Regions from separate parts of the Thalassospira sp. MIT121401 genome, predicted to be linked through region 2. Evidence: riboswitches for the same ligand, from Rfam matches in the RefSeq annotation. Region 2 holds a riboswitch; the other holds the start of a gene.

Region 1 (15,434 bases), 1.3 Mb from region 2:
TTTCGCGGGTTCATGATGCGGTTGCCACCGGTGCGATTGATGCCTTTGCCGGCGACCATCCGGTCTTTCACTGGGCATCAAGCAACCCGCAAAGCCCGTGGCACGGGCGGCTTGAAGTCCTGCCCAAGCCGATCCTGCCCCATCCGTTTTTCTATGTCGCGGCCGTCGCGGCCGACCCGGCTTCCTATACGCTGTTATGCGCGATCAATGATTTCATTGCCCGGTTCCGCACCACCCCGGAACGGGCCGCGATTGAAAAGCTGTGGCAGGGTGAGGCCATAAATCATCACCTGACTTACAAGGACGAAGCCGGCAATCTGATCGGAGCCGACGAACTTGCCAACAGCTATCAGGCCCATTGTCGGAAATTCAACATCGACCCGGCGAAATAAGGCGGGTCCCCATACAACACGCTGGCGCGATGACGGTATCGGCACTATCATCGCGCCATGGCAACAAACAAAAAATCCCTGCGACAACAACGCATTCTGCGTGAACTTGACCATGAACCGTCCCTGCGGATCATTGATCTGGCAGACCGTCTTTCCGTGTCGACAGAAACCATCCGGCGCGACTTTGACGAACTGACCCAACAGGGATTGATCAACCGCACCTATGGCGGGGCGGTGCGTCGCCAGTCAAGCGAACCGGGACTTAATGAACGCCACAAACTTCATATCGCCGAACGTGAACTGATTGCCCGCCACGCCATGCCTGTATTGGCCGGGACCCGCCATATCATGATCGGATCGGGTGCGACCACGGTCCATGTAGCCAAACGGTTGGCCGTAACCATGAATGACCTGACGGTCATCACCCATTCATTCGGCGTGGCAACGGTTCTTGCCATCAACCCGACCATCCGGGTCATTATGGCACCGGGCCTTTATCACGCCCAGGAAGGCGCGATGCATGGTGCGCAAACCATCCGGTTTCTTGAAAATTATCGGGTGGAATGGGCGATCCTTGGCGCCAGCGGCCTTGATGAAGATGGTGCAAGCGACGCCCTGATCGAAGCATCCGAAGTCTATGCCGTCATGATGGAACGGGCGACACGGTCCATGATCGTTGCCGATCATACCAAATTCAATCAGGCCTTCCCGGCGCGCTATTGCGACTGGGGAAATGTCGATATCCTGATCAGTGATCAGACACCGCCCGGATCCCTTGGCGAGACCATCCACGATACCGGTTGCCTGATCAAGGCCGGCTGACTGCCAAGTGCTGATTGCTGAGGGCCGATCACCCCAACCGACTAACCACAAGCACGCAGGGATTTTCCAAGCGCCTCGATAAAGAAATCGACTTCTGATCGTTTCAGGCACAGGGGCGGGCGAATTTTCAAGGTTTGCCCGTATTTTCCCGCCGCTCCGATCAGAACACGGTGACGGCGCATGGCATTGATGACATCGGCCACCAGTTGACCGCTTGGTCGGGTCGGGTCACCGTCTTCTGACAGATCCACCCCCAAAAACAGCCCCGCCCCGCGTATATCACTGATCCGGCCATCCAGTTCGGCCAGATGCTGCAACCCTTCGCGCAAATAGGCCCCGCAAACCGCGGCATTGTTCTGAAGATTTTCATCACGGATGACATCAAGCACCGCAAGCCCCGTGGCCGCGGCAACCGGGCTTGCGGCAAAGGTATTGAAATAGCCGACATCCTCGCAAAATGCGGCCAGCATTTCGGGCCTTACCGCGATCCCGGCCATCGGAAAACCATTGCCCATCGGTTTGCCCATACTGACGATATCAGGGGCGACGTCATGACGTTCAAATCCCCAAAACGCGTCCCCGGTCCGGGCAAATCCGGGCTGGACCTCATCGGCGATGAACACACCGCCTGCACGGTGAATAACCGCGACAGCCAGTCGCAAGAACCCCTTGGGATTGGAAAAGACCCCGTCACTTGAAAAGATGCTGTCGACAATCAGGGCCGCCACCCCGTGCCCGCGCTCCTTCAGGGTGATCGCAGCCGAATGCACCGCATCTGCAAACCCGGCGGCAATATTGTCGCCATAGGCATGCTTGCCCGGTGGCGCGATGGCGATCACATGATCGGGCAAACCACCACGCTTGATTGCCGATGGCGATATCTCGGTCACAGCCGCCGTATTCCCGTGATAGGCACTTTCCGTCACGATGATGCCACGCGCCTTGGCCGCACGTTGCGCAATCCGGATGGCAAGGTCATTGGCCTCGCTACCGCTACAGGTCAGGACGATGTTTTCCAGATGGTCGGGAAATGTCGCCTTAAGGCGATCAAGATAGGCTTCAACTGTCTGATGCAAATAACGACTGTTGATATTCAGCCGGGCGGCCTGATTGGCCATGGCACTGACCACTTTGGGATGGCAATGCCCGACCGAAGGCACATTGTTATAAAAGTCCAGATAGTTGGTGCCATCGGCCGCTGTCATCCAGCATCCCGATGCCGACACCATTTCGATCGGGTCGCGATAAAACAGTACGGAGGCCGCCCCGACATTGCGCAACCGGCGCCCCAAAAGATCGCTTTGGGGGCTGTCTTTTTTTTCCGGGCCATGATTGTCAAAGGCATTCATATCCAGAATGGGGCGCGCCTTGGTCATTACGCCCCCTCTGCTACAAGATAGCTTTGCGCCATGGCAATGGTGCCGTCGGTAAAACCGGTTCCCATTTCCCGGGCGGTCGGCGTTTCGGGATGGCTGGCAATCCAGGCCGTCAGCAACAACCGTCTAAGCATCACAAAACTGTCGAGCATCGCACAATCGGCATCGGAAAACGGCGCAATCGTGCGATATCCCTCTATCCAGGCTTCCTTAAGGGCCGGAACAATCGGGTCCAGTTCGATAAAGCTGATGGCCGCGGCAAAGTCATAACCAAACCAGCCAAACCCGCAGTCATCAAAATCAATAACGCCAAGCCGGTCCCCATCGACCAGAAGATTGGCCAGCCGCAGATCGGCATGGATCAGACCAAACCGGTCATTGCCCATGCCAAACGTCATAAGCTTCTGATCCAGATGCTGGCAAACGCGCGTCAGCACCGCCAGACCGGCCCCATCAAGACCCGGTGCGGCACGCCAGTCCCCCCAATGCGGGGTCGCGCCAAGGGTCGTGTCAAAGGTCCAGCTTTTGCGCACAAAATTGACCGACCGTGCCCATTGCCGCGCATGCCCGTGCAGGCGCGCACTGATCGCGCCCAGCTTGAAAAAACCGTCCACCAGCGCATCATCCGCAGATGGTTCATCGCCTTGCATGAAATCAAAAGCAACAACATGGCGACCAACCCCGTCCTGATCAAACTCGGCAACCAGTGATCCGTCACTGCGCATGCGCGGCTTGGGTGTATCGACCACCTCGGCAGCGCGAAGGGCATTGATCCAGGCCAGCTCAGACTCGATTTCAGACCGTGTGTGATATCCGGGGCGATGAACCCGCAAAATCAGCCGTGCGCCCGTTTTCGGGTCTGTCGCCAAAAACGTCGCATTCTCTGACACGGTCAAAAGCCTGACATCGGCATCCCCGCCCATGCCCCACCCCGGCAGAACCGAAATCGCACCGTCACGCAGGCGGCCAATCAGTTCGTCATCATATATTCCGCCCAATGCAGCCTCCCCTTTTGTGCTGTTCCGGTCCCCGGCTCACCTGTTGGCCTGTACCCGATCCAACAATCTTTAACCTACCGTCATCCAGCCACGGCGCGACCACCGGCATCACTGACATCACCCGCGTCCGCCGCATCGTTGCGTTCCGCCATGTCCCGGCATGCCCCTTCATGTCGCCGCCCTGACTTTGCCGGCCCCTGGCCTTTGGTCGTCCTTACCGGCCATGGCAGCAGGTTCTCCTCGAACTGACGGGCTTTAACTGGCGGGCTTTAACTGGCGGGCTTTAACTGGCGGGCTTTCTGATAAGCCGTCCGAAACTGTGTTCGGTGAATAGTGCGCCTTAAAATGTGTAACTTGCAACATTTTTTGTTGCATCACGGAAAAAATCGCCCAATCATCAAGAAAACACTTCGCAACGCACAATCAGGGTAGCGCCACACCATCCCCGTCGGGGTATCGGACATTGGCACCTTCACGAAAGGATCCACCATGCTGACTTCAATTTCGGGAAAAACTGTCATCGTCACGGGGGGCTCCAAAGGGATCGGCAAGGGCATCGCCAACGTCTTTGCCAAACAGGGGGCCAAAGTCATGATTGCGGCCCGCACAGAAAAGGATGCGGCCATCGCAGTTGGCGAAATTACGGGTTCTGGCGGGACGGCCGATATGGTTTTGTGTGATGTGTCGAACTGGGATCAGGTCGCCGGGATGGCGGAATATACCGCCAAGACGTTTGGCGGCATTGATATCCTGTGCGCCAATGCCGGAATTTTCCCGCAAGTCAAAATGATCGATATGACGGCAGATGACTGGGACCAGGTCATGGCCACCAACCTTAAAAGCAGCTTTCTGTGCGTTAAGGCCTGCATCCCCTATTTCGAAAAAGCGGGCAAGGGACGGGTTGTGATTACCTCATCGATCACAGGCCCCGTAACCGGTTATCCCGGCTGGTCGCATTATGGCGCGTCCAAGGCCGGACAACTTGGCTTTATCCGCACCGCGGCAATGGAACTGTCGCGCTATAACACGACGATCAATGCCGTCATGCCCGGCAATATCATGACCGAAGGCCTTGCCGACCTTGGTCAGGACTATCTGGACTCAATGGCCAGTTCAATCCCGCTCAAACGTCTGGGCAGCGTCGAAGACATCGCCAATGCGGCCCTGTTCTTTGCCTCGGACGAAGCGGCCTATATCACCGGGCAATCCATCATCGTTGACGGCGGCCAAATCCTTCCGGAATCGCTTGATGCCTTGGGCGAGATTTAATCGCCTGCCTGTGCCCAGCCAGAAGTCAAAAACGCGCTGACCAATGTCAGCGCGTTTTCATTTTCGGTTCAGATATCATGCAATCCATACTGGCTGCGCACCACGCCGGAATTATAGCGTTCTGATGCCAGCAACCGTGGTTTGATGCCACCGGCGTCACGCCCGAACAATGATATGCCGTCCCCCAGAACCTCCGGGATCGTAAAGATATCCAGCTGATCGGCAAAGCCGCCAAACAGGAACTGTGTGACCACACTTCCGCCGCCAACAACCCAGATGTCGCCATCGCCATTGCGGCTGTCGCGAAGCTGATCGACAAGTTCGATGATGCTGCCGCCATAGGCCTCGGTATTGGCCGGGCGGTCTTGCGGAAGATCGCGTGATGTCAGAACGATGGTGCGACGGGCCTCATAGGGCCAATCGCCAAATTCCATCACCTGATCAAAGGTGTTTCTGCCAATGATCAGCGTGCCTACGGAGTCCAGAAAATCATCAAAGCCGAATTCGGCCGGATCATATTCATCCAGCCAATCCACCGCACCATTGGTGCGCGCTATGAAGCCATCCAGACTGACCGCGATGTATATGCGGAACAGCTTTTTGCTCATGTCTAGGTCCAACCTTTGGTGGGGTCTTTGCCCCTTGTTTGCTCGCGCAGATCATAACAGATCCCCAACCAAAGGTCGCAAGAAACACATTTCACCAACCGGAAGTGAAATGACTATAACACCCAAGACGTTGATTTAAATCGCGTTTTATCAATGTTGTAACATCAACATTCAACCACGTTGACATTGACGGCAAGGCCACCCTGACTGGTTTCCTTGTACTTGCTTTGCATGTCGAGTCCCGTCTGGCGCATGGTTTCAATCACACGATCCAGCGACACGGTATGCTGCCCGTCGCCACGCATTGCCAGACGCGCGGCATTGATTGCCTTGACCGCGCCCATGGTGTTGCGTTCGATGCATGGTACCTGCACCAGACCGCCAATCGGATCGCATGTCAGGCCAAGATTATGCTCCATCCCGATTTCGGCGGCATTTTCAACCTGTTCGGGCGTGCCGCCCAGAACCGCACAAAGCGCGCCTGCGGCCATTGAACAGGCAACACCGACCTCGCCCTGACAACCGACTTCGGCCGCCGAGATGGATGCGCGTTTTTTATAGATCGACCCAATTGCTGCCGCGGTCAGAAGAAATTCGCGAATTTTGGTCTGACTGACATTCGACCCGAACCGTTCGTAATACCGAAGCACGGCCGGAATGACGCCAGCCGCACCATTGGTCGGTGCGGTCACAACACGTCCGCCGGCGGCATTTTCCTCGTTCACGGCAAGGGCATAAAGATTGACCCAGTCAATCACGGTCAGCGGGTCGCGAAGGCCCGCTTCGGGTTTTTCGGTCAATTCATGATAAAGCTTTGATGCCCGGCGTTTGACATTCAACCCGCCGGGCAAAATGCCATCGGTTTTGCATCCGCGATCAATGCAATCCATCATTGCCCGATGAACACGATCGACAAATTCGTATGTTTCGTCCGGGCTGCGCCAGCTTTGTTCATTGGCCATCATGATTTCGGCAATCGATGCACCTTCGCGTTTGCAAATGGCCATCAATTCATCGGCCGATGAAAACGGATGGGGCAGCGTGATGTTATCGCCGGAATATTCCGCCCCGCGATCATCGCCAGACACGATGAACCCGCCACCGACCGAGAAATATTCCTGTTCATGAATTTTCACGCCATCGCGGTCAAATGCGGTGATCCGCATGCCATTGGGATGCTGTGGCAGGGTTTCGGTAAAGTGAAACACCAGATTGGTTTCACGATTGAAATCAACCGGATGCTTGCCATAAAGCTGCAATTGCGCGCTGCTGTCGATGGCCTGCACGGTTGGCGCGACATCATCGGGGTCCACACTGCGCGGCCGATGGCCCGAAAGCCCCATGATTACGGCCGTATCGGTGGCGTGTCCCTTGCCGGTCAGGGCAAGCGATCCGTAAAGATCGACCACAACACTGCCCGCCTTGGTCAAAAGATTGCGGGCATCAAGTTCAAGACAAAACCTGTATCCGGCGCGCATTGGTCCGACGGTATGCGAACTCGATGGTCCGATCCCGATGGTATAAAGATCAACAACAGAAAGGTTTACGTCTTGCACAGAACCGTCCTGCGATCCCGAACGGGGACCGGTGGCGGGATTGGTGGTCATAAGGGCCTCCTTCACGGCTCTTGAACGCGCGAAAATCGCGCCGTTTACGAACCGGTGTCTTGCCCCCTCTGTCCCTTGACCTGAGATTGTGCGCCCATGGGTCGAAAACAACATCAACCCACAGGTTTTCATCCTTCGGTGGAAGCCGGTTGTCATACATGTTTGATCTGTATGCGTGCCGAATTCTCTCTCCAGAGCCTCTATCCGCGACGGTCCATCTGCCTGAGAGTTTTATGGGGCTATTGCTCCTTCGGCGCCGGTTATGCGGGTAACCGGGCTCTCCCGTCGTGGTGCGAGACGCCATTTCTGCCGCCTCTGAGGATCACCGTTGGGGGCAGATTATCTGTGTCTGATACCCCTGTCAAAAAGCAGCTTTGCACCTGCAAAAAATTCCAGGTCGGGGTACTGTTTCGCGACCACATTCGTGCTAAATTGCCGAAATTACGCATTTGCCTGTTGTGAGTAACGGTTGACCCACCCTGCCCGCGCAACAGGATTGATGGCGAATTACCCGGTAAGTCACCATATTTACGGGTAATTCAGCCTTTATCTCTATCAGTGGGGTTTATGAACGTGACTGTATCGAATTCCGTAAAGCGCCCGCGCCCTGTGGTGCTGTGTATTCTGGATGGCTGGGGGTATCGCGAAGAAACCAAGGACAACGCCGTTGCCTTGGCCAATACGCCTGTCTGGGATGCGCTTTATGCCAATTATCCGACCGGATTCCTCAAGGCTTGCGGTCTGGATGTCGGCCTGCCCGAAGGTCAGATGGGCAATTCGGAAGTCGGTCACATGAACCTCGGTGCCGGTCGTGTCGTCATGCAGGAACTGCCCAAAATTGACGAAGCCGTCAAAACCGGAAGCATCGCCGATACCGACGCCGTCAAAAAGATCATATCGACCCTCAAAGACAGCAAGGGTGTCTGCCACATTGCCGGTCTTCTGTCCGAAGGTGGCGTTCATTCCCATCAGGCCCATATGGCCGCCCTCGCCAAAATCATTGCGGGCGCCGGTGTGCCGGTCAAAATTCACGCCTATCTTGATGGTCGTGATACCGCCCCGAAAAGTGCTGCCAAATTCCTTGAGAAATTCCGCGCCCTGATCGGCGATGCCAATGTCGAGATTGTCACCGTGACCGGGCGTTATTACGCCATGGACCGTGACAACCGTTGGGAACGCGTCAGCCAGGCCTATTTCACCATGGTTCAGGGCAAAAACTATGCCGATGGCCGCACTGCCGAAAGTGCGGAGGCCGCAATTGCCAATGCCTATGCGAATGACACCACCGACGAGTTTGTCCTGCCAACCGTGATTGGTGATTTTGACGGGATCAAGGATGGCGACGGCATTCTGATGACCAATTTCCGTGCCGACCGTGCGCGTGAAATCCTTGCCGCCCTGTGTGCGCCGGAGTTTGACGGGTTTGATCGCGGCACCGCGCCGAAATTTGCCGTGCAGGCCGGCATGGTCGAATATTCGTCCGAACACGCCAAATACATGGATGCGATCTATCCGCCGCAAACCCTTCCCAACATCTTTGGCGAAGTGGTTTCCAAGGCCGGGCTGAAGCAGCTTCGTATTGCCGAAACCGAAAAATATCCACATGTGTCGTTCTTCTTTAACGGCGGCGAAGAACAGGTTTTCGAAGGCGAAGACCGCATTCTGGTCGCATCCCCCAAAGTCGCGACCTATGACCTTCAGCCGGAAATGTCCGCACCCGAAGTCACCGAAAAACTGGTCGATGCCATCAAGTCGGAAAAATATGACGCGATCATCCTGAATTTCGCCAACCCCGACATGGTCGGGCATAGCGGCATTCTGTCGGCTGCAATGAAAGCGGCCGAGGCCGTTGATACCTGCCTTGGCAAGGTGATTGATGCGATCAAGTCGGTTGGCGGCGTTGCCTTTGTCACCGCCGATCACGGCAATTGCGAGGTCATGGTCGATCCGGAAACCGGTGAACCCCATACTGCACATACCCTTAATCTGGTACCGACCATTCTTGTTAACGGTCCGGAAGGGGTAACATTGGAGAATGGGCGCCTTGCCGATGTTGCACCGACTTTGCTGCAACTCCTTGGCGTGCCACAGCCAGCCGAGATGACTGGCAAACCGTTGCTTAAGGGCCTGAAACAGAATGATGCGCTTCTTGCGAGCTAAGTCAGCTTATGAGATCGCCCTGCCTGCCGTGACCGCGCTTGCGCTGTGTCTGGCAGGCGGGGCAGCGCCTTCTTTTGCCCAGTCGCTCCAAAAAGTTGACAAGAAACTTGATCAGCTTGAAAGCCAGCTGTCCGAACAGCAAAAACAGGAAGAATTCCTGTCACGCAAATCGCGGGAACTCTGGACCGAGGAACAGGCCCTGCAATCCGAAGCCATTTCTGTTGCCCGCCGTACCCAGCGTCTGGAGACAACCCTGACCGAACTAGAAGATCAGCTGCAATCGCTTGAAACCCGTGAAAAGGTCGCGGCCACAAGCCTTGAGGACAAGGCCGGTCAATATGCCCGCATCCTGATGGCCTTGCAGCGTCTTTCGACCACCCCGCCCGAAGCGGTCATTGCCCTTCCGACATCGCCGCAGGATACCTTGCGTTCGGCAGTATTGCTCAAGGCTGCCCTGCCCGGCGTTGAACAGCATGCCCGCGACCTGCGTAAGGAACTCGATGAAATTGCACGTTTGCGCGAAGATATCCGCACCCAACGCGCGGACGTCGCCGAAGCCACCCGTGCGCTGCAACAGGAACGTACATCGCTTGCCGCATTGCTGAGTGAAAAGCGCCGCTTGCGCACCGAAACCGAGGCCGAAGCCCACGAAGCCGCCAAGGCCGTAAATGCGCTGGCTGACGAGGCCAAATCACTTGGCGAGTTGCTGAGCACCTTGCGCAAACGGGCCGAAGGTCTGCCCGCACCGCGATCACGCCCGGAAATTGATGTCGCCACCAGGACCGAACCCGATGCCGATACGCTGGGCGCAACCACGATTGCCCGCAATACGCCCCCCGAACCGCCAGCCCGCAAGGAAGAACCGGCCGCAGCCACCCCGAAACAGGATGGCACAAGCGACGAAGAATTCGCGGTTGGCAGTTCGATCACCCTGGCACATGGGCATTTGCGCATGCCTGCCAGTGGCAAAGTCGTCACACTGTTTGGGGAAAAATCGCGTGGTCCGGACGGATTGACCGTCACAAGATCCAAAGGAATTGAGATCAGTACCCGCGCAAATGCGCAGGTTGTCTCGCCCTTTGATGGCAAAGTTGTCTTTGCTGGCCCCTTCCGCGGGTACGGCCGACTCTTGATTATCGAACACGGCGAAGGATACCATAGTCTTATCGCCGGTTTTGATCGGCTCGACAGTGTGGTAGGACAATATCTGTTGGCGGGCGAACCTGTTGGTATTATGGGTGAAACAGCGCCTAAACTCTATCTGGAGATGCGCCAGGACGGAGAAGCGATCAATCCGCTTCCGTGGCTGGCCTCGAAAAACGGCAAGGTAAGTGGATGAAAACCTCTCGATTGGCAGTACTCGCACTCGCGACCGGCATGACTTTCGGCCTTGCGTCCCCAAGTCTGGCGCAATCTTCAACCTCCTCGGCTGAGACATATCGTCTTTTGAACCTGTTTGGTGATGTGTTTGAACAGGTCAAAGCCAAATATGTCGAAGAAGTCGATGACAAGCAGCTGATCGAAGCCGCCATCAACGGCATGCTGACGTCACTTGATCCGCATTCCTCTTATCTGAACATGGATAATTTCGAGGAAATGCAGGTCGATACCCGTGGCGAATTCGGCGGTCTTGGCATCGAAGTCACGATGGAAGACGGCTTTGTCAAAGTCATCGCACCGATCTATGACACGCCCGCCGAAAAGGCCGGCCTGCAACCGGGCGACTTCATCACCCATATCGACGGCACCGCCATTCGCGGCATGACGCTTAATGATGCGGTCGAAATGATGCGCGGCAAGGTCAATACCGACATTGTCCTGACCATCATCCGCAAGGGCGAACAGGCCCCGTTTGATGTCACCCTGACCCGTGCGGTGATCAAGATCCAGTCGGTCCGCGCCGAAGCCAAGGATGATATCGGCTATATCCGCATCACCAAATTCAACGAACAGACCTTTAGCGGCCTGCAACGTGCGATTGGCGACATGCGCGATCAGATCGGCCCGGAAATCAAGGGTCTGGTGATTGACCTGCGCAACAACCCGGGTGGCCTGCTTGATCAGGCGATTTCGGTATCCGATGCCTTCCTGGACAAGGGCGAAATCGTATCGACCCGCCCGCGTGATACCCAGAATACCGAACGCTATAACGCGCGGTCCGGTGATCTGGCCGAAGGACTGCCGATTGTTGTTCTGATCAATGACGGTTCGGCATCGGCATCCGAAATTGTTGCCGGCGCTCTTCAGGATCACCGCCGTGCGGTCATCATGGGCACGCGCAGCTTTGGCAAGGGATCGGTTCAGACAATCCTTCCGATGCCGGGCAATGTTGCACTGCGCCTGACCACCGCGCGTTATTACACGCCATCGGGCAAATCCATTCAGGAAGTCGGCATCGTTCCGGACATCATCGTGCCCCAGGCCCGTGTTGAAAGTATCGAAAGCGATACCCGCCGGTCCGAGGCATCCCTGAACGGTGCGCTTCGCAACGAGGACGCCGCGACCACAGACGCAGAAAAGGATGCAAATTCCCGCCGGGATGAAGCCGAGCAACTTGCGATCGACGATTATCAGCTTTCGCGGGCGCTTGACATGATCCGGGGCATTTCGCTGTTTGGTCCGCGCCCGAAAGGGTAAGGACCATCCGGACATCGTGAGAGACTAGCTGTTCGTGTTCAGGAAAATCCTAAATTCCTTGCCATTCCGAAAGAAGAAGGATGGCGATCTCGACGAGGACATGGCCGGCGCGCTGGCCGACGACCTTGGCGACGGGATGACTGACGCTGAAGAAGTCAATCTTGATGACCTGCCTTTTAACGAACTTCCGATCGAAATTCAGATCAAGCGTCTGCCCAAGCGGCCGAAATCACGGCGCAGCTGGCTGTCGAAAATTCTGATCATTCTGGTCTTCCTGTCGCCCTTCGGGGCGACAGCGGTTGCGCTGATCCCGATCCTTGATCCGGAAACCGGCTGGCGGCTGTTTCATCTTGGCAGTCCCGAGGCCCTGGTGGCTGTCCCGGGGTCCGAGCGCGAACTTCAGGAAGAAATCGCGCGCGGTGTGCGCGACATGCAGGAACGCGAACGCGCCCAGCATAACGGCGATGTCGGTCCCGATGGCACCCCACAATCCGCCGAAGACATCACCAATCAGCTTTCCGGTGTCTCCGATCTGGTCGGGCCGGCCGATCAGGCTGACGGTGTTGCCCCCGATACCGAACTAAGCCCCGAAGAACTGGCCGCCATCATTGCCGAAGAAGGATCGATTGACGATCCGATCGAACCCGATCCTTTGCGCAAGGCCCCGCTGCCCGGTCTGGATGAAGAAGGCAGTTTCGGCCGTGTCCCGCGCATTGCCGATGATGGTACCACACCGTTTGATGCCTATAAGCGGCCCTTTGAAAAAACCGACGGGCAACCCTATGTCGCGATCATTCTGACCGGGGTTGGCCTGAATGAAGCCCGCACCGAAACCGCGATCAATGATCTGCCGCTTAATATTTCGTTGGGCATTTCCCCTTATAGCCGCGACATCAAAACTGTTGCCGAACAGGCCCGCGAAATGGGCCACGAAGTCTTTCTTGAATTACCGATGGAACCGGCCGATTTCCCGCTTTCCGATCCGGGGCCGCGCGCACTTTTGACGTCCCTGTCAGAGGGTGAAAACCTTGTGCGGCTTGAATGGTTGCTCGCACAGTTCCCCGGCTATGCCGGACTGGTCAGCCACGAAGGATCAAAATTCGGAAGCCTTGATAGCGCCATCCGCCCGATCATTGAATTCGTATCGCGTTCGGGTCTGATGTATCTCGAAGGTACGCGCAGCGGCATGGCAAGCTATGGCGCACAACTGGCATCAAATGCCGGAACGCCAAACGCGGTTGGCAACATTCTGATCGATCAGGTTCCCAGCCGCCGCCAGATTGATGCAAGACTTGCCGATCTGGTCCAGCTTGCCAAACGCAACGGTGTTGCTATCGGCTTTGCCCAATCCTATCCGGTCACCATTCAGCGCCTGCGCAACTGGGCCTTGCGCCTGAAACGACAGGGCGTCGAACTGGCACCGGTCAGTGCGATTGCCAATATGCAGGTCACCCCGCAATCCGCCGCCGAAGCAGAAGCCGCACGCCGCGAAGCCGAACAGCGCGAAAGCGAAATCATGGCACAGGAAGCCGAAAACAATCCGGCTGAAAATACCGCAGACGAACCCGCCGCCACCATCGAAAGTCAGTGACCGGACGCCATACGCACCCGGCCCCGATCACCCAGGAGAAATCATGGCTGACAAATCCGCATCCCCGTCCGATACGAACTCAACCGAAGCCACAAGGGTAAAGGCCGAAGACCTGCCCTATCGCCCCTGCGTCGGTATTGCGCTTTTTAACAAGGATGGCCTGGTCTGGGTCGGCAACCGTTTCGGATTTGAAGGCGCATGGCAATTGCCCCAGGGCGGCATTGACGATGGCGAAACCCCGATTGACGCCGCCCTGCGCGAGCTCAAGGAAGAAATCGGCACCGACAAAGCTGAAATCATCGCCGAAACGCCCGACTGGCTGACCTATGATCTGCCAGACCATCTGATTGGCAAGGCGTTCAAGGGCAAGTATCGCGGCCAAAAGCAGAAATGGTTTGCCATGCAGTTCACCGGCAAGGACAAGCATATCAATATCGATGTGCCCAACCCGGAATTTGATGCCTGGCGCTGGAACGACCTGGCGACGCTGCCCGACATGATCGTGCCGTTCAAACGGCCCGTTTATTTGCAACTTGCCGAGGCATTTCGTGATGTACCGCAAAGAATTCGTAAAATGAAAAAGGCATAAAGGATCAGAACGCGGCTTGATCGCTGCTTTCTTTTCGCTAAATTTTACGAATTATCAGACACCTACGACTTAGAGGAGCTCCAATATGGGTACGGATCGGTTTATCTTTGGTGTTCTGACCATTGTGGTCGGTCTTTTCGGACTGTTCTATGCGTCAGGCTCGCATGACGGTTATTCCTATTTTGTCGGCTTGGCCCTGTTTGTCGGTGCTGTGCTGTTCATGTTCCACCTGATCAAGGGGTATTATGATCAGCTTGATGCTGCCGATCACTGATCACGCGCTGTGCCTGATACAGCCGTAACCGGCATCAATGCTTTTAAATTCCCCCAAAAGGCTCTAGGAATTAACCATGAGCAATACACATTGGGATCCTGCCCGTTACGGTCTGTTTGGCAATGAACGCCTGCGACCTGCCATTGATCTGATTGGCCGCCTGCCAAAAGCAGCCAGCGGCTTTTCCCCGCGCCATATCGTTGATCTGGGATGCGGTCCCGGTTCGGTGACCGCAATTCTTGCCGATGCCTTTGCAACGGACAACGATGACAGTCCCCGTATTGTCGGCGTTGATTCATCTGACGAGATGTTGGACACCGCGCGCAAACGATCCGAAAACATTGACTGGCAAAAGGCCGATATCGCCACCTGGCAACCTGACGAGCAGGTCGATCTTCTGTTTTCCAATGCGGCCTTGCATTGGGTGCCCGATCACTCGACCCTGTTTCCCCGCCTTCTGGACTTTGTCCGTCCGGGCGGCATGATCGCCATTCAGGTTCCCAACAATTTCCTGGCGCCAAGTCATCAGCTGATCGGCGAAGCTGGCATGGACTGGCGCAAGGAAGTGGCACAGGCCATGCACGCAGCCCGTATCATGCGTCCGGGCGATTATTTCGATGTTCTCGCACCGTCATGCGATGAGATCGATCTGTGGCAGACGCAATATTGTCATGTCCTGAACGGGCCGGATGCGGTTTATAACTGGACCAGTTCGACCATCCTGCGCCCGGTGATGGCTGCCCTTCCTGATGACGCGGCACGCGCGACCTTTACCGCGAAATACAAGGAACGCCTTAATCAGGTTTATCCGATCCGCGATGATGGCCGCACGCTGTTTCCGTTCAACCGTCTTTTCATGGTTGCGCGCAAACGCCCAAGCTAACCCCACCGAACCATTCCCTGACAAGGAGCCGCACCATGGCAGAATTTCGCGAACATTTCGTCAAATGCTGCGGGTACGAGGTCCATGTCCGGGCATGGGGCAACCCGTCCCGACGGCCATTGATCATGATGCATGGTCTGGCGCGGCTGGCTGATGATTTTGATCATGTCGCCCCCCATTTCACCGATCAGTACTATGTTCTGTGTCCGACCATGATCGGGCGCGGCT
Region 2 (15,434 bases):
GAACCGGGATCGGATCTTCGCTTTCGTCGTAATCACATTCAAAGGTCGGATTGGTGTGTTTTGCAATGAAATGCACAACGCCCTCGCGGAAGTTGCCCTTGATCGGCGACCAGCTCATGAAGACGCCACCACGGCCGTCATATTCACGAATGTCCGGATCGCGCATCAGTTCGGCAAAACTGTGCCCCAAATCCTCTGTTGCGCCGGCAACCAGCCATGATGGCTTCAGACCGCCATGCCACAACAGATAAACCCCGCCGACACCATCCAGACCGAGCTCCTTGATGTCGTCGATCATGAACAGGCGGTAATATTCTCCGCGCGGGCTCTTTCGCCATTTGATATCCTGAGCCTTAGGCTGGCGAATAGCACCAAGAGACCAAAATCCCATAGCAACCTCCAAGCACGCCAAAACGCGTGCAACCGTGTGTTACACGCATCCCAACAACGCTTCTTATTCTTATAGGTGTAAACCTATCCCAACATATGTAAACGATTAGTTGACGTCAGATCCTTAGTCACGGCCGTCAACCTTCTTCTTCGGAAGGATCGTGTACGTCTGTTACCGCAAATATAGGAATAAAAACAAGAAATTCATCCCTAATCGAACAATTTGTCGATGTCGTCCTGACTGATGCCTTCGCCCTCAAGTTGCGGACCATTCAACAAATCGGCATCTTCGACCGGATTGTCCTTTTCAGAACTTTCAGGAACCGGAAGGTCTGCAAATGCATCCTCGCCCCAGATCAGGATCATGTTGTGGACGCGTTCTTCGACGAATTCGAGTGTGCGCACAACCTTGTTGATGCGCTGTCCGGTGATGTCCTGGAAGTTACAGGATTCAAAGATTTTGGTAACGATAAAGGCAATCTGTTCAACGTGATCGGCCACGAATTCGCTTGGTGCGGAATTCTTCAGCGTCATCGCCAGATCATCAATCTGTTCGGCAGATTCCAGAATGGTGTGGGTTGCCATTTCGGTATCTTTGACAATGGCATCAAGTTCGGATGCTGCACTGATCAGACGGTCATCAGACGCCTTTGGATGGCGTAGCGACGCGATCTGGATCTTGGCCTTGTGAATATGTTCGTTCATTTCTGCGATCTGGGTCCGGATCAGTTCCAGATCATCGCGGTCGGGCTCGGAAGCGCCGGGACGGTTGCTGTGGGTGAAGTTGCTTGAAACCGGATCGGGAAGTTCGTCAACCGGCGCATCATTTGAGGCCACCGGTGCTGCGGCAACCGCATCTTCATTGATTGTTCCGCCCGACGCCACTGCTTCACGCAGTTGCGATACTTCCCCACGCAGCGCGCGGATTTCATCGAGAACAGCCTGTGTCAGTTCAGACGGTTCCGCAGCCGGCTTTGGCGATGGCAGGGATGCCGACATTGCGTCGCCTGCACCCATTCCGCTTTCAAGCGTCGGATCGAAAAAGGAATCCGACCAATCTTCAACGACCCCACCTGTTCGCTCTTTTAACCGACGTTCTGCAGTAAACACCTTCTGAACACGACGCGACATGATCGACTTCAAACCTCCAGAACGGGCAAGGCCCATTCACCAAATCCCCAAACGCACCGTTTGACGGTGTCGTTCATTACCTTTCGAACAAGTATAAGGGTGCAGATTGCAACAAGTCCAATGTGTTTCAAGTACAAGTCCTTGAAAAAGAACACCCCGGCGATTGGCCGGGGTGTTTTCAAGCAGGTAGTAGCGTTGTGTATCAAGCCGTTTCCGGTTGCCAGCGCAAAACAGGCTTACGCGCAGCCGCCGTTTCATCAAGACGGCGACGCGGGGTCAGATACGGCGCATTCTTGAAGAATTCGGCATCACCCGACTCGGCTTTTGCCACCAGTGACAACACCGCATCACAGAACTGATCGATCGATTCCTTGGTTTCGGTTTCGGTCGGTTCAATCAGCAATGCCCCATGGACAACCAGCGGGAAATACATGGTCATCGGGTGGAACCCCTCGTCGATGATCGCCTTGGCCAGATCCAGTGTCGAAACACCGGTATCCTTAAGGAAGCTGTCATCAAACAGGGCTTCGTGCATGCAATAGCCGGGGAAAGCCACGCTGAGCTTTTCCTTGAGACGTGCGAGCAGATAGTTGGCATTCAGAACCGCATCACCTGATGCCTGACGCAGACCATCTGCACCGTGACTCTTCATATAGGTCAAAGCACGGATGAACATGCCCATCTGACCATGGAAACCCTTCAGACGGCCAAACGGCTTCATGCCGTCATTTTCGTCTGCGGTTTCAACCAGATGGAAGCCGTTTTCATTGCGCACGACATAGGGGATCGGCGCATAGGGTGCCAATGCCTCGGAGAACACAACCGGCCCGGAACCCGGTCCACCGCCGCCATGCGGGGTCGAGAAGGTCTTGTGCAGGTTGATATGCATCGCATCAATGCCAAGATCGGCCGGGCGAACACGACCGACAATGGCGTTGAAGTTCGCACCATCGCAATAGAAATAACCGCCTGCTGCATGCACCAGATCGGCAATCTTGCGAACGTCACGTTCAAACAGACCGCAGGTATTCGGGTTGGTCAGCATGATGCCAGCCACATCGTCACCAAGCTTGGCTTCGAATGCGGCCAAGTCAACACGGCCATCTTCGGTTGCCGGGATCGAGTCCACAGTAAAGCCACAGGCAGCAGCCGTTGCCGGATTGGTTCCGTGTGCGGATTCCGGCACCAGAACACGACGACGGTTTTCACCGCGCGCATCAAGGGCGGCACGGATTGCCATCATGCCACACAGTTCACCCTGTGCACCGGCAGCCGGTGACATGGAAACCGCCGGCATGCCGGTCAGAACCAGCAACCAGTGCGCACAGGTGTCGATCAGTTCCAGGGCACCCTGAACGGTGCTTTCGGGCTGCATCGGATGAAGGTCGGAAAGACCGGGCAAACGCGCGACTTTTTCGTTCAGACGCGGGTTATGCTTCATGGTGCAGGATCCCAGCGGGAAGAAGCCGGAATCAATACCGAAGTTTTTCTGCGACAGGCGGGTAAAGTGACGCACTACCTGCGGCTCGGACAGGCCCGGAAGGCCGACATTGCTGTCACGGTCAAGACCGCCAAGACGCGACTTGGTTCCTTTGGGTTCCGGAAGATCAACACCGGTACGGCCCGGCTGACCCTGTTCAAAGATCAGCTTTTCTTCCAGAACAAGTCCACGGTTGCCGGTATGGGTTGCGAACGTCATGCCAGCACCTCCTTCAATGCGCCCGCAAGGGCTGCGATATCTTCGTCGGTATTGGTTTCGGTAACCGCAACCAGAAGGTAGTTATCAAGATCCGAACGGTTCGGATAAAGACGCGACAGCGGAACACCGCCCAGAACGCCTTTGGCAACCAGTGCTTCGACCACCTCGGCCGCCGGCTTGGTCAGCTTGACGGTGAATTCGTTAAAGAAGCTGTCATTGACCACCGATGCGCCCGGAACCGCGTCAATCGCGTCTGCCGCCTTGCAGGCATTTTCATGGTTCAACGTTGCCAGACGGCGATAACCGTCTTCGCCAAGCAGGCTCATATGCACCGTGAATGCCAGCGAGCACAGGCCGGAGTTGGTGCAGATGTTCGAGGTCGCCTTTTCACGACGGATATGCTGTTCACGGGTCGAAAGGGTCAGGACAAAGCCACGCTTGCCGTCCTGATCAACCGTTTCACCACAAAGACGACCCGGCATCTGACGGACCAGTTTCTGGGTGGTGGCGAACAGACCGACATACGGCCCGCCATAGTTCAGGGCATTGCCGATCGACTGACCTTCGCCGCAAACGATATCTGCGCCAAAGCTGCCCGGTGATTTGATCGCACCGAATGCAACTGCTTCGGTAAAGACAACAACCAGAAGCGCGCCCTTGGCATGGCAAAGATCGGCAAGACGGGTGTGGTCCTGAATGCGGCCAAAAACGTCCGGATACTGAACAACCACACAGGCGGTCTGATCATCGATCAGTTCGCCAAGTTCTTCGACGGTTGCCTGCTGTTCCGGGTTGCCATCACGTCCGGCAACTTCGGTATCGCTATACTGGCAATAGGTTTCGGTAACTTCGCGGTAATGCGGGTGCAGACCACCCGACAAAACGGCCTTTTTGCGACGGGTTGCACGGCAGGCCATCAGAACGGCTTCGGCACAGGACGTTGCGCCATCCCACATCGATGCGTTTGCCACATCCATGCCGGTGATCGATGCCACCTGGGTCTGGAATTCGAACAGATACTGCAACGTACCCTGTGCGATTTCCGGCTGATAGGGCGTATAGGCCGTCAGGAATTCACCACGCTGAATGACATAGTCAACCGTCGCAGGAACATGGTGGCGATACGCACCGGCACCCAGGAAACTTGGCGCACTTGAAGTACCGATATTTTTAGCCGCCAGTGCCTGCATGTCGCGTTCGACCTGCATTTCACCGAGATGATGCGGCAGGTCAACCGGCGCATCAAGCAACGCGCCTTCGGGCACGTCACTGTAAAGTTCATCAACCGATGACGCCCCGATGGTTTCAAGCATCGCGGCGCGATCAGCACGTGTCAGGGGAAGATAACGCATACTTACAGACCTTCGACGAAGTCTTTATAGGCTGCTTCATCCATCAGCTCATCAAGCTGGGACTCATCAGTCAGCGACATTTTAAAGAACCAGCCATCGGTTTCCGGTGCTTCGTTCACCAGTGCCGGGTTGGCATCAAGTTCTTCGTTGATTTCAACAACTTCACCATCAAGCGGGGCATAAACATCGCTTGCGGCCTTGACCGATTCAACAACGGCTGCATCACCGTCCTTGGTCAGTTTCTTGCCGATTTCAGGAAGCTCGACATACACGATATCGCCCAGCGACTGCTGCGCGTAATCGGTGATGCCGACGGTTGCGATACCGTCTTCGAGCTCGATCCATTCATGTTCCTGCGAGAATTTCTTAGCCATGATCTTTGTCCCTGTTGATCGGTTGTCTGCGAGGCGGCACACGCCGCACATTCTCAAGATTTGCAGCAATCAGCCGCGGAAATAGCGATGCGGTGCGAACGGGAGTTCAACCACCTCTGCCGGACGGGCCTTGCCGCGCACCATAAGATCGACCTTGGTGCCCGGTTCGGAAAATTCAATTGCGACATAGCCCATTGCAATCGGGCCATCGACGGTCGGGCCAAAACCACCTGATGTGATTTCGCCGATCTCTTCGCCGTCGCTGTTCAAAATCTGGGTATGTTCGCGTGCAGGCGCCTTGCCTTCGGGCTTGATGCCAACACGTTTGCGATCCGCACCGTTTGCCAGCTGATCAAGAATGACATCCGCGCCCTTGAAACCGCCTTCTTCGCGGCGGCGCTTGTTGATGATCCAGTTCAGATCGGCCTCAACCGGCGTCGTGGTGGTGTCAATGTCATTGCCATAAAGGCAAAGCCCTGCTTCCAGACGCAGGGAGTCACGGGCACCAAGACCAATTGCCTCGACTTCTTCCTCGGCCAGCAATTTGCGCGCAAGTTCTTCAGCGCGATCATTGGGCACGGAAATTTCATAGCCGTCTTCGCCGGTATAGCCCGAACGCGTGACAAAGCAGGCAATGCCGGCAATATCAATTTCGGCAAAGCTCATGAATTTCAGATCGGCAACAGCCGGGGCAAAGCGCGCCAGAACATTGGCGGCCTCTGGCCCCTGAAGCGCCATCAGCGCACGGTCATCGATTTCTTCAAGGGAAACGCCGTCACCAAGGTTGGCACGCATGTGAACAATATCGTCATCCTTGCACGCCGCATTGATCACAAGAAACAGGCTGTCACCGGCATTGGTGATCATCAGATCGTCAAGGATCGTGCCATCGTCCTGGGTGAAGGTCGAATAACGGGTGCGCCCCGGTTTCAGGATCGCGATATCGCCAGGCACCAGTTTTTCAAGTTCGGCGACGCGGTTTTCACCGGTCAGACGAACCTGTCCCATGTGGGACACATCAAAAAGTCCGGCCTTGGCACGCGTATGAAGATGTTCGCCCTTAACTCCCAACGGGTATTGAACCGGCATGTCATATCCGGCGAATGGCACCATTTTGGCGCCAAGTTCCACATGGAGGTCATAAAGGGCGGTTTTAAGCAGTTCTGGCTGATGATCGGCCATCAAGGTCTCCCGGACAGTCGTTGCGAAACATAGCCGACCAATGGCCAACCACATTCCCCCTCTGTCTTGGAGCCTGAAAGAATCACAGCCGACTTGTCGCGACGGTCTGCTTACATCTTCGGCGAGGCGGTCACCGGCAATTCAAATTGATGCCGCCTGCTTTCCAGAGTCCCATCTCCCCGCGGTCCGTTTGCCTGAGAGTTTCCGGGGTGGTTGCTCCTTCGGCGTCCGCGCAATCCGTTATGGACCGTGGCACTCTCCCACGGGGATCACTTGGGTATGCGTCCTTATACGTATTTCGTTCCCGGTCGACCAGCCCCAAAATTCGGGCAATCACCCGGGCAGGTTTTCAACCCGCCGCTGTCAGTTTGTACCGAAACGACGATTATAGTCGAGCTGATCAGCACTTAGCTGGAATCCGAGATAAATCTCGTAGTCGGGACCGGCCCAGACATCATCTAGCGGAACAGACAGGGTGACCTGCTCGTCACGGTAACGCGCCATATTAAGATTGTCCGCAAACGGCATTGTCACATCAAACACCGATTTCTGAACAAACTTTCCATCGGGGTCACGAAGGGCGACGAAATATTTGAATGATGCCGAACGCCCCTGTGCCGCCGGGCCCAGCTCGGCGGTAATGATCGGGCTGATGATGACATCAAGCGTCTTGTCATCAAGGTCATAGCCACAGTCACCAAGATAGCCGGTGAATTCTGCCTCGACGATCACATCGGTCAGATCCTTGCCACTGCCAGCGAACTGAACAAGCTTTGCCGTATCCTTTGGCAGATAGGCTGCCGGGCAGGTCGGAACAGGCTGCTCTTCAAACGGGTTACTGCTGCATGCTGCAAGCAATCCCCCAACCGAGACCATCCCCAATGCACAAACGCGCCGCAGTCCGTTACCGATCGTCATCCAAGCCTCTATCAAACCATCTGTTTTCTGACATATGCATGATCTGCACTGTCGTGGCGCAGTCTATTCTTTCGCCGTAAGCCGCACAACCCGCTTCGACGATTGCCACGAAATGAAAACACAAAATCGGGTGCAATTGTTCCCGGGGCGATCGGTGCTCAGTCATTGCGCCACAAGGTCAGGCAGGTTATGTAACGAGAACGTTTGAATAAGTGTAGCGGGCTTGTCCCGGCACAATTTGGAAACCGGACCCGTATCATGCCTGACAAAGCCAGTCTTCGGATCGTTCTTGCCAACCCGCGCGGCTTCTGCGCCGGGGTAGATCGTGCGATTGAGATCGTGGAAAAGGCGCTCGAAAAATATGGTGCGCCGGTTTATGTCCGTCACGAAATCGTCCATAACAAATTTGTCGTCGATCGCCTTCGTGATATGGGCGCTGTTTTTGTTGATGAACTGGATGCGGTTCCCGATGGTGTGCCGGTCATCTTTTCGGCCCACGGGGTCCCGAAATCCGTCCCCGAGGCCGCCGAAACCCGCAAGCTTGAATATCTTGATGCGACCTGCCCGCTGGTATCAAAGGTCCATCGCGGTGCGGAACGTCATTTTGCCGATGGCAAACATATTCTTTTGATCGGCCATGCCGGGCACCCGGAAGTCATCGGTACGATGGGCCAGCTTCCGGTCGGCAGCATGACCTTGATCGAAACCGAAGAAGATGCCGAAAATCTTGAAGTCGAAAATCCCGAGAACCTTGCTTTCGTGACCCAGACGACCTTGTCACTTGATGACACGGCCAAGATCATCGAGATTCTTCAGCGCCGCTTCCCGGCGATTTCGGTCCCGAAAAAGGAAGACATCTGCTATGCGACGACCAACCGTCAGCATGCTGTCAAACTGATTGCCGAAAAGGCCGATGCGATCCTGGTTCTCGGCGCACCGAATTCGTCAAACTCCAACCGGCTGGTTGAAGTCGCCAAGCGCGAAGGATGCACGCGTTCGGTTCTGGTCGAACGGGCGCATGACATTGACTGGAACAAGCTTGACGGTATCAGCACCCTTGGCATTACGGCCGGTGCCTCTGCCCCGGAAATTCTGGTCGAGGAAGTTATTGATGCCTGCCGTGAACGTTATGACGTCACGGTCGAAACCATTACCTTGACCGACGAGAACGTGACATTCAAATTGCCACGTCAGCTTGCCAGCTAAGATATTATAGCTGCTTACTTTTCAAGTTCAGGACCACGTTAAATCCAATGGCCGTCTATACCGACGTTTCAGACGAAGACATCGCCCGTTTTGTCGCCGAATATGACATCGGTGATGTTGTCTCGTTCAAAGGCATCGCAGAAGGTGTCGAAAACACCAACTTCCTGCTTCAGACGACCGAGGCGCCATTCATCCTGACCCTGTATGAGAAGCGCGTTAATCCGGACGACCTGCCGTTTTATCTGGGCCTGATGGATCATCTGTCGGCCAAGGGGCTGAACTGTCCGACCCCGATCCATGGCACTGACGGTGTTGCGCTTCGTCGCCTGTGCGGCCGGCCCGCAGCAATCACATCCTTCTTACAAGGCATGTCGCCACGGCGCATCCTTCCCCATCATTGTGCGGGTCTTGGCACCGCATTGGCCAAGCTGCATAACGCCGGTCTGGATTTTGAAATGCATCTTCCCAACGCGCTGAGCGTCAAGGGATGGCGCGGACTGGTCGACAGTTGCCGGGAACATGCCGATGATGTCGAACCCGGTCTTGGCAAAATGATCGGTGACGAGATCGACTATCTCGAAGCAAACTGGCCCCATGACCTGCCCAAGGGGGTCATTCATGCCGATCTGTTCCCGGACAATGTTTTCTTCTTCCCGGGTAAGGAAGACGTATCGGGGCTGATTGATTTCTATTTCGCGTGCAATGATCTGCTTTGCTACGACATTGCGATCTGCATGAATGCCTGGTGCTTCGAACCTGATAACAGCTTTAACGTCACCAAGGCCAAGAACCTTTTGTCGCAATATGGCAAGGTACGGTCGCTTGGTGATGCGGAAATTGCCGCTTTGCCGGTTCTGGCCCGTGGTGCAAGCCTGCGCTTTTTGCTGACCCGTCTTTATGACTGGGTCAACACCCCCAAAGACGCCCTGGTTACGCCCAAAAATCCCCGTGAATACATCAATAAACTGCGTTTCCATCAACGGGTGGACAATGCAGCCGCCTATGGACTTGACTAAGGATACCACGAGATGAATTCACAAAATGGCGGTGACAACCACGTCGAGATTTACACCGACGGCGCATGCAGCGGCAATCCGGGCCCGGGTGGCTGGGGGGCGATCCTTCGGTTCAAGGGCGTGGAAAAGGAACTTTCGGGGGGTGATCCCGAAACCACCAATAACCGCATGGAAATGATGGCCGCAATCAGCGCGCTTGAGGCGCTTAAACGCCCCTGCGTGGTCGATATTTATACCGACAGCAGCTATGTCCGAGACGGCATTACCAAATGGATTTTCGGCTGGCAGAAGCGCGGCTGGAAGACGGCGGACAAGAAACCCGTCAAGAATGTCGAGCTGTGGCAACGCCTGCTTGATGCCCTGAAACCGCACAAGGTTGAATGGCACTGGGTCAAGGGTCACGCCGGCCATCCCGAGAACGAACGATGCGACGAACTGGCCCGGATGGCGGTTCCAAAATCGTGATATTTTCGGTCTTGTGCCGACAAACGCTTGAAGCTTCAGCACTTCGCCCCAAAATAGACGATGCAGGTTGTTGCAACTATTTATTTATCAGGAAAATAAAATCAAACTTGCGTTTCGACCAACTTCCGGGTTGAGTCGACTCAATCATCGGAGTGTTGGCTCCTATAAGAACGTCGAGTAAAGTATATCTGACTAGCCAAAAGTTGGGTGTCCAGGAGAGAACGCTTGTCGCGCGGATCATACGGCTTTTTACAACGGAAGTCTTTGAGCAGTCGGTTGCTATTCATAGCATTGCCGCTGGTTTCCCTGTTCTCGCTCGCCCTGTTTATTGTGTTTGGCTATGTCAGTTACAAAGTTCTGCGCGATGATCTGAATGGCAAGGTCGAACAGACCGCAGACATCAATGCCCGCGTTCTGGCAACCCCGTTCTGGTATCTTGATGTCGACAATATCGAATCTGCTTTGAATGCGATGGCGCGTGACCGTGATATCGTCGCGGTGCAGGCTCTTGGTGCGGACGGCACCGAATTTGCCCATACCGGCGTTTCGCAATCGGAACTGGCCGATACATTGCGCCTGTCACGCCGTGTCTATTTCGAACGTAACAATGTGCGCCACGATGTCGGCGAACTGGTCATTTACTTTACCGATGCCCGCGTTCAGGACCTTCTGTTCCGCCGCATTGCCATTGACATGATCCTGTTTGGATTGCTGATCGCGGTGGTTGCCGCCAGCCTGCTGATCGCAAACAAACGGTCGATCAAGGAACCGCTGAACCGTCTTTTGCATTCCATTCGCATGACCAAGCATGGCCGCTTGCGCCGTCCGGTGGAATGGAACAGTTCGGACGAACTTGGCCTTCTGATCCGCGAATATAACGAAATGGTCGCCCTGCAAGGTCAGGCACAGGAAGAAGCCCAGCGCAAACAGGCCCTTCTCGAAGCGACCCTTCACAATATCGGTCAGGGTATCTGCCTGTTTGATCAGGACCTTAATCTTATGGTCTGGAACGAACGCTATATCGAGTTGCTTAATCTGCCGCGTGATCTGGTCAAGGAAGGCACACCGCTTTCCGATATCCTGCGCTATAACGGCGAACGCGGCGAATATGGCGATGTCAGCATTCAGGCCCTGATTTCCGATCGTGTTGCCATTGCACGACGTCGTGAACCCTATCGCATGGAACGCACCCGCCCCAATGGTCGCGTTATTCAGGTTGATCACAACCCGATGCCCGGCGGCGGCTATGTTGCGACCTATACCGACATTACCGAACGCAAACAGACCGAAGCACGCATGCGCCATCTGGCCGTTCATGATGTGCTGACCAGCCTTCCGAACCGGACCCTGTTCCTTGACCGCCTGCGTCAGGCATTGCTGTCGGCCCGCCGGTTCCAGCGCGGTGTCACGGTTCTGTTTGTTGACCTTGACCGGTTCAAGGACATCAATGACCACTTTGGCCATGATGTTGGTGACCTGATGATTCAGGAAATGGGTCAGCGTCTGTCGCGGATCATCCGCGATTCAGATACCGCCGCACGCCTTGGCGGGGACGAGTTCGCGATCATTCAGACCGATGTCCAGAATATCGAAGACACCATCGCCCTTGCCCAGCGCATCATTGACGAGCTGTCCCAGCCGTTTGATTGCCGGGGCATTCGCCTGCATTCAACGGCCAGTGTCGGTATTACCCTGTTCCCGGAAGACGGCGAGAACCCCGAACAGCTGGTCAAGAACGCCGATATGGCGATGTATGCGGCCAAGGCTGAAGGGCGCAACAATTATCGCTTCTTCCTGCCGTCGATGCATGAACGGGTCAAGGAACGCAAAACTATCGAGGAAGATCTGCGTAACGCGCTCGAACAGGATCAGCTCGAACTTTATTATCAGCCCAAAATTGATTGCCGGACCGAAAAGGTCGTTGGCGCCGAGGCACTTGTGCGCTGGCATCACCCGGAACGCGGCCTGATCCTGCCGGGCGAATTCATCTCGGTGGCCGAGGAATGCGGCCTGATCAACCGGCTTGGTGCCTGGGTTCTTGAAAAGGCCTGCAAACAGACGCAGGCATGGCGTGATTCGTCACTGCCCGGGATGCGGATTGCGGTGAACCTGTCACCTGCGCAGTTCCAAGATGCCGAACTGGTCGAAAGTGTTACCAAAATCGTCAAGGACACCGCCCTTCCGGAAGGTACGCTTGAACTTGAGATCACTGAATCGATCCTGATGAACAACCCGGAAAAGGCGGTTTCAACGCTGAAGGAGCTTAAAGCGCTTGGCGTGATGATCGCGATTGATGACTTTGGTACCGGTTATTCGTCCCTGAACTATCTGAAACGCTTCCCGGTTGGCTCGATCAAGATCGACCGGTCGTTTGTGAATGACATCCATGTCGATCTCGATGACAAGGCAATTGTCGATGCGGTGATCGGTCTTGGCCACAGCCTTAATCTTGAAGTGGTTGCCGAAGGCGTGGAAGAAGTCGAACAGCTTGAATATCTGCGTGAAAAGGGCTGTGATTTCATTCAGGGCTTCCTGTTCTCCAAACCGCTTCCGGCCACCACATTCGAAAGCTGGGTCAGTGACCGCCACAGTCGCGTGCCCGAACGGGTTGCTGCAAAGTCCTGATCACACCCGATATTCTTGAAAACAGCCTTGGCATTGCTTTGGCTGTTTTTTCGTTCAAGGGACAAGACACTCCATGCGCCCGTTTCCCGAAATAGAACAAGCCGCCATCGCCCGCAAAGGAAGCCAAACCGCCCTTTCCGCGGCCCTCGTCACCCCCAGACCACGCAATGAAATCGCCGCGATTGCCAATGATCGCTGGCTGTCAGAATTCAGCAAATCGGTTTTTCAGGCCGGTTTCAGCTGGAAAGTGATTGAAAACAAATGGCCACGGTTTGAAGAAGTCTTTGACGGTTTTGATATCGGCCGACTGTCGATGATGCATGACGAAGATGTCGAACGCCTGCTTAAGGTCGACGGGATTGTCGCCCATGGGCCAAAGATCAAATCAATTGGGGAAAATGCCCGCTTCCTGCGCGACCTTGCCGACAACCATGGATCAGTCGGCGCATTCTTTGCCAGTTGGAAACTTCCCGATTATTGCGACAATTTGCGCCTTGTCCACAAAGGCGGATCACGGCTTGGCGGCAAAACCGGGCAAGTTGCCCTGCGCCGTATTGGCATGGACACGCCAATTTTCTCCAACGACGTCATCAAGGCACTAAAGACCGAAGGCGTGGTTACCAAGATGCCGTCATCGAACAAGGATTTCGCATCGGTCCAGGCCGCCCTTGACCACTGGCACAAGGAATCCGGCCGACCCTTAACCCAGATCAGCCAGATTCTGGCATTTTCAGCGGGATAAAGGCCGCCTAATACACCGTTGCGCTACGCCCGGCATCATCGTTTGGGTGCGTGCCCGTTGACGATGGGCGGTCCGACGACTTGCGATCAACAAGATCGACAATCTCGGAAATCACCCGGACCAGTTGATAATCCTTGGGCGTGTAGACGGCTGCCACCCCCATTTGCCGCAAAACCAGCATATCGGCCTCGGGGATGATCCCGCCGACCACGACGGGGATGTGACCGGCCCCTTCTGCGCGCAAGCCATTGACCACTTCGCGCACCAATGGCACATGCGACCCCGACAGGATCGAAAGCCCGATTACATGGGCTCCTTCGTCAATTGCATTGCGAACCAGTGCATCGGGTGTCCAGCGAATGCCCTCGTAAAGAACTTCGATACCGGCGTCTCCGGCCTTGACCGCGATCTGTTCCGCACCGTTGGAATGACCATCCAGCCCCGGTTTCCCCACCAGCATTTTCATGCGTTCGCCAAGCTTGTCAGACACTTCATCAACCCGGTCACGAAGGGTCCGGATGTCCTGTGCATCGCCCGTGACAATCATCGACGTAATACCGGTCGGTGCACGATATTCGCCAAATACGTCGCGAAGCGTTTCCGACCATTCCCCGGTCGTGACACCGGCATGGGCACAGGCAATTGAACTTTCCATGATGTTGCGCCCTTCGCTGGCGGCGGATTTAAGGGCCTCAAGATTCTTGGTGACCGTCGCCTGATCACGGTCAGAGCGCCAAGCTTTGAGTTTTTCGATCTGCTCCTGCTCGGCCATGTCATCGACCGTCAGGATCGATTTTTCACCCGATGTCAGCGGCGATGGTTCGGTTTCGGTAAAGGCATTCACACCGATCACTTTGGTCAGTCCGCTTTCGATATCGGCCAGACGGCGGGCGTTGGAGCGCACCAGTTCCTGTTTCATGTACCCGCGATCAACAGCTGCAATCGCGCCCCCCATGGCATCGATCTTTGCCAGTTCCACGCGTGCCCCTTCCTTAAGGGTACCGACCTTGCGCTCAATCGCCGGGTTGCCGTCAAACAGGTCCTCATATTCCAGAAGATCGGTTTCATAGGCCATGATCTGTTGCAGGCGCAGTGACCATTGCTGATCCCACGGGCGCGGGAGCCCAAGCGCCTCGTTCCAGGCGGGCAATTGAACCGCACGCGCACGCGCATTCTTGGAAAGCACCACGGCCAGCATTTCGATCAGGATGCGATAGACGTTGTTTTCCGGTTGCTGTTCGGTCAGGCCAAGCGAATTGACCTGCACCCCATACCGAAACCGGCGATATTTTGCATCTTCAATGCCATAGCGATCCCGGGTGATTTCGTCCCAAAGTTCGCAGAATGCCCGCATCTTGCAAATCTCGGTCACAAAGCGAATACCGGCATTCACAAAAAATGAAATCCGCCCGACAACCTTGGCAAAGTCTTCTTCGGGGACCTGACCCGAATCGCGAACCGCATCAAGTACCGCAATCGCCGTTGCCAGTGCATAGGCCAATTCCTGTTCCGCCGTCGCCCCGGCTTCTTGCAGATGGTACGAACACACATTCATCGGATTCCATTTAGGCACCTCGCGATAGGTAAATGCCGCAACGTCGGTAATCAGTTTCAGGCTGGGTGCGGGCGGGAAGATATATGTCCCGCGTGACAGATATTCCTTGATGATGTCGTTCTGGGTCGTGCCCTGAAGGCTGTCGCGCGCTGTTCCCTGCTTTTCGGCAACTGCAATATAAAGTGACAAAAGCCAGGCCGCCGGGGCGTTGATCGTCATCGATGTATTCATCTGATCAAGCGGGATGCCGTCAAACAGCGTCATCATGTCCCCAAGGTGGGCGACCGGCACCCCGACCTTGCCCACTTCACCACGTGCGAGAATATGGTCCGAATCGTATCCGGTCTGGGTCGGCAAATCGAATGCGACGGAAAGCCCCGTCTGCCCCTTGGCCAGGTTTTGACGATACAGGGCATTGGAAGCCGAGGCCGAGCTATGCCCCGCATATGTCCGGATCAGCCAGGGCCGATCACGATCCTGCTTTGCTGCGCTGCGCTTATTTTCCATCGACATCACGACCTCTTGTATTTTTATTACCTTTTGACTTTTCGATAATTACGTCTGAACGTTATTAAATTATCTACTAGACATCACTTGGGTAATTATATAACAATTTGTGCAACGCGATAAAAGCGAAAACAAATATCGCCTCGGTTCATTCTGCATGCAAACCGCAGAAATCCGGGAAACGCCCAGGGAAAATAAAACAAATTCTGTGGCTTGGAGGTTTCGTCGACCGCAACGCAGCATAGGTAATTTTATTACCCTGCCATCCGGAT

Evidence for each region. A riboswitch is a leader RNA that binds a small molecule or an ion and turns the genes downstream of it on or off. The one in region 2 is predicted to bind glycine.
Region 1: another riboswitch for glycine. It lies ahead of SIB88_RS19930 (L-serine ammonia-lyase); the one in region 2 lies ahead of gcvT (glycine cleavage system aminomethyltransferase GcvT).

Annotation. Positions count from the first base shown of each region.
Region 1 covers NZ_CP138926.1:4,345,346-4,360,779, forward strand. Annotated here, with positions in the region: gene SIB88_RS19900 (methyl-accepting chemotaxis protein) at 1-392, shown strand, start outside; gene SIB88_RS19905 (DeoR/GlpR family DNA-binding transcription regulator) at 450-1,214, shown strand; gene SIB88_RS19910 (aspartate aminotransferase family protein) at 1,256-2,590, opposite strand; gene SIB88_RS19915 (phosphotransferase enzyme family protein) at 2,590-3,588, opposite strand; gene fabG (3-oxoacyl-ACP reductase FabG) at 4,078-4,857, shown strand; gene SIB88_RS19925 (dihydrofolate reductase family protein) at 4,926-5,465, opposite strand; gene SIB88_RS19930 (L-serine ammonia-lyase) at 5,630-7,072, opposite strand; glycine riboswitch at 7,273-7,367, opposite strand; gene gpmI (2,3-bisphosphoglycerate-independent phosphoglycerate mutase) at 7,640-9,232, shown strand; gene SIB88_RS19940 (murein hydrolase activator EnvC family protein) at 9,210-10,571, shown strand; gene SIB88_RS19945 (S41 family peptidase) at 10,568-11,869, shown strand; gene SIB88_RS19950 (divergent polysaccharide deacetylase family protein) at 11,928-13,460, shown strand; gene SIB88_RS19955 (RNA pyrophosphohydrolase) at 13,504-14,049, shown strand; gene SIB88_RS19960 (hypothetical protein) at 14,135-14,323, shown strand; gene SIB88_RS19965 (methyltransferase domain-containing protein) at 14,400-15,206, shown strand; gene SIB88_RS19970 (alpha/beta fold hydrolase) at 15,242-15,434, shown strand, end outside.
Region 2 covers NZ_CP138926.1:999,414-1,014,847, reverse strand. Annotated here, with positions in the region: gene SIB88_RS04510 (hypothetical protein) at 1-391, opposite strand, end outside; gene SIB88_RS04505 (protein phosphatase CheZ) at 601-1,521, opposite strand; gene gcvPB (aminomethyl-transferring glycine dehydrogenase subunit GcvPB) at 1,724-3,220, opposite strand; gene gcvPA (aminomethyl-transferring glycine dehydrogenase subunit GcvPA) at 3,217-4,572, opposite strand; gene gcvH (glycine cleavage system protein GcvH) at 4,575-4,946, opposite strand; gene gcvT (glycine cleavage system aminomethyltransferase GcvT) at 5,016-6,128, opposite strand; glycine riboswitch at 6,188-6,297, opposite strand; glycine riboswitch at 6,301-6,401, opposite strand; gene SIB88_RS04480 (hypothetical protein) at 6,492-7,046, opposite strand; gene ispH (4-hydroxy-3-methylbut-2-enyl diphosphate reductase) at 7,305-8,252, shown strand; gene SIB88_RS04470 (homoserine kinase) at 8,300-9,268, shown strand; gene rnhA (ribonuclease HI) at 9,281-9,733, shown strand; gene SIB88_RS04460 (putative bifunctional diguanylate cyclase/phosphodiesterase) at 10,010-12,358, shown strand; gene SIB88_RS04455 (DNA-3-methyladenine glycosylase I) at 12,432-13,100, shown strand; gene SIB88_RS04450 (methylmalonyl-CoA mutase family protein) at 13,108-15,168, opposite strand.